2 regions of the [Ruminococcus] lactaris ATCC 29176 genome follow, and region 1 is predicted to be linked to the other one. Evidence: predicted binding sites of a transcription regulator. Region 1 holds the regulator's gene; the other holds the start of a gene.

Evidence for each region. Region 1 encodes Rex, which represses fermentation and respiration genes when NADH is low (regulators of the CRP and FNR family bind a similar motif). Its sites were predicted from a motif close to ATTGTTAANTANTTAACAAT; they were not measured.
Region 2: the regulator Rex is predicted to act here: its motif matches at 1,639-1,658, upstream of NQ541_RS02910 (oxidoreductase).

Annotation. Positions count from the first base shown of each region.
Region 1 is NZ_CP102292.1:1,409,303-1,412,550, reverse strand. It holds gene abc-f (ribosomal protection-like ABC-F family protein) at 1-850, opposite strand, end outside; gene NQ541_RS06695 (redox-sensing transcriptional repressor Rex) at 1,031-1,672, shown strand; gene NQ541_RS06690 (bifunctional ADP-dependent NAD(P)H-hydrate dehydratase/NAD(P)H-hydrate epimerase) at 1,748-3,247, shown strand; gene alr (alanine racemase) at 3,248-3,248, shown strand, end outside.
Region 2 is NZ_CP102292.1:603,495-606,742, reverse strand. It holds gene NQ541_RS02920 (LysR family transcriptional regulator) at 1-555, shown strand, start outside; gene NQ541_RS02915 (LysR family transcriptional regulator) at 619-1,500, opposite strand; gene NQ541_RS02910 (oxidoreductase) at 1,739-3,248, shown strand, end outside.

The DNA of each region.
Region 1 (3,248 bases):
CCCGGTTGAAAGAACGAAGTTTCTCGATGACTGCCTGCTGATGCTTTATTTCACGCTGCTGGTTCATGTATTCTTTCAGGCGGGCATCACGGATCTGTTGCTTTTTCGCTGCATAGGCTTTGTAGTTTCCCATATACATACGAATATGAGCCTGATCGACCTCAATGACTTTTGTTACGACACGGTTCAGAAAATACCGGTCATGGGAAACAATCAATACGGCTCCTGAATAATTTAAAAGATACGTTTCCAACCATGCAATGGAACTAAGATCCAGATGGTTGGTCGGCTCGTCCAGTAAGAGGATATCAGGGCTTGTCAGAAGCAGTTTTCCAAGAGAGACTCGTGTCTTCTGACCTCCTGAGAGGGTATCGGTCTGCTTGGAAAAATCATCCTCTGTAAATCCAAGCCCCTTCAGGACACCAGTGATTTCACTTTCACAGGCATAGCCATTTTTGGCCTCATATTCAGACTGAAGCCGGTTGTATGTATCCAGCCGGTTTTTCAGATCTTCCCCGGTTAAGGATTTCAGTTCCTGCTCGATGGAACGAAGCTGGGCTTCCATTGCAAAGATATCGGCTTTTGCACTTTTTACTTCCTCATAGATTGTATTGCCGGATGTCAGATCCTGACGCTGTGCAAGATAACCGAGAGTCTTCCCTTTGGCAAGAATAACATCGCCACCGTCCAGGGGTTCCTCCCCGATGATCATTTTCAGAATCGTAGATTTCCCGGCACCATTGATCCCGACAAGAGCTGCCTTCTCCCGGTCTTCAATATGAAAAGAACCGTCGCAGACAATGGTATGTTCGCCGAATGCTTTATTCAGATTGTGACAGGCTAAAATCATAATCAATAAACTCCTTATATCATAGTTCTTATTTTAAAATGGCTCTTCATTATTATAAAACTCCAAGTATCTATTATATCGAAAATAGCCGAAAATACAAGAAGTAGGAAAGTAAAGTTTGACAGAAGTTTAACTATTCTATATAATGTTGGGTAGATTATGATGTGGAGGGCAATGGAAGTGGAACAAAGAAAAATATCACGTGCCGTAATTTCCAGGCTTCCAAGATATTATAGATATTTGGGAGACCTGCTTGAAGCGGGTGTAGAGAGGATCTCATCCAATGACCTGAGTAAAAAGATGCAGGTAACAGCATCCCAGATCCGGCAGGATCTGAACAATTTCGGTGGATTTGGACAGCAGGGATATGGATATAATGTAAAGTACCTTTATACGGAGATTGGAAAGATACTGGGACTGGATAAGGATCATAACTTTATTATTATCGGTGCCGGTAATCTTGGACAGGCACTGGCAAATTATGCATCATTTGAACGGAATGGATTTATTTTAAAAAGTTTATTTGATGTGAATCCGCGTCTTGAGGGAGTGACGATCCGGGGAATCCCTGTCAGAATGCTGGATGAACTGGAAGGATACCTGCAGGAAAATGATATTGAGATTGCAGCTCTTACACTTCCCAAGTCAAAAGCGGAGGAAGTAGCGGATGTCCTGGTAGCGAATGGGATCAAGGCCATTTGGAATTTTGCACATACGGATCTTACACTTCCCAAGGATGTCATTGTGGAGAGTGTACATCTTGCTGACAGTCTGATGAAATTGTCTTATAATATCAGCCAGCACAATGAAATTCAAAAATAGCAGAGGACTGCTGCGGGTATGGTCATAGCTGGACCGGTCCGCAGCAGTTTGTCTTTAAAAGAAAGGGGACTGCTCATGAGATATTTACCGGACGGAGAACAGATGAAGAAAGCAGATCAGTATACGATCCAGCAGATCGGTGTACCTTCTGTGGTTCTTATGGAGAGGGCAGCATTAAAAATTGTTGAAGTACTGGAAGAAAAGAAAAAGGATTTAAGGCGACCACTGATCGTATGCGGCAGTGGAAATAATGGCGGAGATGGATTTGCTGTGGCAAGACTTCTGGCTGAAAAGGGCTGCCATGTGGATGTGCTTTTTACGGGAAGAGAAAGCTCTATGACGGAAGAATGCAGATTGCAGGCTCAGATCGACAAAAATCTCGGGATTAATTTGTTTACAGAAATCCCCGAGAAAGAGTATACTGTGATCATTGATGCAATTTTTGGCGTTGGTCTGTGCAGAGAAGTTGCAGGACACTACAGAGATGTGATCGGATGGATGAACCGGCAGACGGCACAGAAGGTTGCAGTGGATATTCCATCAGGAATCTGTTCTGCTACAGGAAAGGTGCTTGGTATTGCATTTCAGGCGGAACTGACAGTATCTATGGCATGTCAGAAGCGTGGCTGTGCTTTGTATCCGGGACAGATCTGTGCGGGAGAGGTTGTTCCGGTAACGATCGGGATTGATCCCGAGTACTTTTTTGAACAGAAAAGTGTCTGCATGACCTATGATAAAAAGGAGCTGGGAAATCTGCTGCCGGAAAGAAAAGAGGATTCGCATAAGGGCAGTTTTGGCAGAGTCCTTATGATCACCGGCAGTCCGGGAATGGCAGGAGCAGCTTATCTTTCAGCTACAGCAGCGTATACGGTTGGTGCCGGACTTGTCCAGATCTATACAGCAGAAGAGAACAGGCAGGTACTTCAGGGACTTCTTCCAGAGGCGATCATTTCCTGCTATAGAGAGTATGATGAAGAGAAACTGGATCAACTGATCGGGTGGGCAGATGTCATCTGTATCGGCTGTGGATTAGGACAAAGCAGTAGATCAGAAAAGATTTTGCTGCATACAATAGAGAAAGCAAAGTGTTCCTGCGTGATTGATGCAGATGGACTGAACCTTCTTGCAGGAAGGAAAGATCTGTATAAAAAACTTGGGAAAAATATGATCCTCACCCCTCATATGAAAGAAATGTCCCGGCTGACAGGAATCTCTGTATCAGAAATTGTAGAACGGCGGTTTGAAGTACTTCACCGGTTTACCGAGGAATCCCCGTGTATCTGTGTCTTAAAAGACAGCAGGACGATAGTTGCCCAGAAAGACAGGCAGAACTTCCTTAATCTGGCAGGCAATGCAGCCATGGCAAAAGGCGGTTCGGGAGATGTGCTTGCGGGTGTGATCACCGGACTTCTCGCACAGGGAATGGATGGATTTCAAAGTGCAGTGACAGGCGTTTTTCTGCATGCCTGTGGTGGAGATGAGGCAAGGGATAAAAAAGGTGGTTACAGTGTTCTCGCAAGGGATCTGATCCATGGAATACAGGTAGCGATGAAGAAAGCAAAGGAGTGTAACTAAA
Region 2 (3,248 bases), 810 kb from region 1:
AGATTTCTCAGTACACAGAAAAATAAAGACGTAACCTTTAATTTCCATCAGAGCCATACCGGAGAGATGATCCGTGGATTAAAAAATGAAAAGTATGATGTCATTTTCGGATCTTATGTAGAAGATGAACCAGACATCCAGTTCGTCCCTATCCTGAACCAGGAAATGATCATCATCACCCCTGTTGGCCACCCGCTTTCAAAAAAAGAGCAGGTTTCCATCCATGATCTGGAACATTACCCGCTCATCGGTTATGATCGTACTTCCGGTCTTGGACGCTTTACCAGCCGGACTTATACTTCCTATACACTCCATCCGAATATCATCTGTGAATCCCCGGATGAAAACGCCATTGCCTCTCTTGTTGCAGAAGATTTTGGGATTGCCCTTGTTGCGGATGTTGCGATCCTGGATCACTTCAAATTAGAAAAGCTGCATTTAAGTGATGTCACACTCCATCATACTGTATATCTCGCCTACCTGCGGGGGCATTATCAGATCCCTGCTGTCCGCAATTTTATTTCCTTTATAAAAAAAGAAGGAACTTCTCTGTGAGGTTCCTTCCCTTCTTCCAACGATCTATTCTCTGATATTTTTCCAGGATGCCCTGGGATTTTCTTACATTCCCCGCCTTTTTACATACTCTGCAAACTTTTGTACCAGCGGTGGATGGTACTTTTCCTTCCCCTGTGCCATATAAATATAGCGTTGCTGATCCTGGTTACGCAAAGGAACAACATCCACGTCCAACTGGGATAAGATGGGGATCTCCGGCATAATGGCAATCCCGAAATTCTCTGCCACAAGTCCTGCCATAGAACCGTCTTCTTCAATTTCATAAGCAATCTTGGGATTCAGCTTTGCCTGCTCAAACATCCGGTCCACCACTGGTCTCAATCCGCTGTTCGGTGTATAAAAAATCTGTGGATATGTGGCAGCCTGCTCCAGATCTACAGCTCTTTCATAAGAAAGAGGATGCCCCTTTGGTACAACAACCACTAATTTTTCTCTCCCCACCGGAGTAAAACCAATCTCCCCTTCCCGCTCTGCCATGGAACAGAAACCAATATCAAACCGGTCTTCTTTTAATCCCTGGATGATCTCTGAAGTATTTCCTACTGTAAACCGGAATTTTACTTTCAGCTCCTCATGAGTTCGCAGGAAATCTCCTACCAGCCTCGGTACAAATCCACTGCCAAGGGTATAAATATAAGCCAGCTCCACCACACCTTCTGTCTGTCCGGTCATGCTCTGTACTTTTTTCACCCCGGTATCCAGCGAATGGATTGCCTCATCTACATATTCTTTAAAGATCTTCCCATACTTTGTCAGAACCACACCACGTCCCTGCTTTTCAAATAGCTTTGTTCCGATCTCTTTCTCAAGAGAACTGACCGCATGACTCAGACTCGGCTGTGAAATAGACAGTTCTTCTGCTGCCTTTGTATAATGTTCTACTTCTGCAAGTTTGGCAAAATAATGCAACTGATTCAGATTCATTTCCGTATTTCCTCCGTCTTCCTGATTTTCCCTCTTTGTATAAAATATCACAATTCATAGATAATATCTATTAATTTTGCCGAAAATATGTATTTGTTTTATATTTTATTTTTTTCTATAATACAGGTTGTAAAACAGATTGTTAAGCAAATGTCAAGCAACCTCTCATGGCAGTTTACAATCAACATTTATAACAAGATTTATTCATTCACTATTTTAATTCAGGAGATTACTAATTATGAAAAAAGAGTATCAGCATATCTTTGAACCTTTTACAGTTCGCCGTATGACAATGAAGAACCGTATCATGATGACTCCAATGGGAACGAACTACGGAGAATCCAGTGGAGAAATGAGTTTCCTCCATATTAATTATTATGAACAGAGAGCCAAAGGCGGTGTAGGACTTATTATGGTAGAAAATGCCAGCGTCGATTCTCCGGAAGGTTCTAACGGAACCACTCAGCTCCGTATCGACCACGATAATTACCTGCCTCGTCTTTTCAAACTGACAGAGACGGTTCACAAGCATGGTGCATGTATCGGTATCCAGATCAATCACGCAGGAGCTTCCGCACAGTCTGCAAGAACAAATATGCAGCCGGTATCCGCTTCTGATATTCCGTCCAAAGCCGGTGGAGAGATTCCTCGTCCACTTTCTAAAGATGAGATCATGCGAATCGTAAAGAAATATGGGGAAGCAGCAAAGCGGGCTCAGATCGCCGGATTTGATACTGTAGAGATCCACGGAGGACATTCTTATCTGTTAAGCCAGTTCCTCTCACCGATCACAAATAAGAGAACAGACGAATTTGGCGGTTCTCTTGAAAACCGTGCAAGATTCGCACGCCTGGTCATTGAAGAAGTAAGAAGACAGGTCGGACCATTCTTCCCAATCTTCCTCCGTATCAGTGCTGACGAATTTATGGAAGGTGGAAATACACTGGAAGATTCTTTGGAATATCTGAAATATCTTGAAAAAGAAGTAGACGTAATCGATGTATCCTGTGGCCTGAACGGTTCAATTCAGTATCAGATCGATGCCAACCACTTCCCGGATGGATGGCGTTCTTACATGGCAAAGGCTGTAAAAGAGCGTTTCGGAAAACCATGTGTAACAATGGGAAATATTCGTGACCCACATGTTGCTGAAGATATTCTTGCAAGAGGTGATGCTGATCTGATCGGTATGGGACGTGGACTGATCGCTGATCCTGACTGGGTAAATAAAGTAGAATTTGGGGATGTTTGTGATATCCGTAAATGTATTTCCTGTAATATCGGATGTGCCGGAAACCGTATCGGAATCAACCGTCCGATCCGCTGTACTGTAAATCCGAATGTACCGGACGGAGAAGGATATAAGAAATTAAAAGTTAATAAACCTTGTAACGTAGTTGTTATCGGTGGTGGAACTGCCGGAATGGAAGCTGCCTGCACAGCCGCTGAAGTCGGATGTACAACCTTCCTTCTCGAGAAGAAACCATACCTTGGCGGTCTTGCAGCAGAGATCTCAAAGATTCCGGACAAGAAACGTCTTGCTGACTTCCCGAATTATATGATCCACCGCACAAATAACCTGAAAAATCTCTTTGCATTTACAAATACAGATGCAAATGTTGACTTTATCAAGAACCTGAAGCCAAATATCATTGTCAACGCAACCGGTTCTTCACCGCTGCTCCCACCAATCCCGGGACTGCATGAGAACATTGACAAAGAAGGCGGAAAAGTTGCTTCTATCCTGA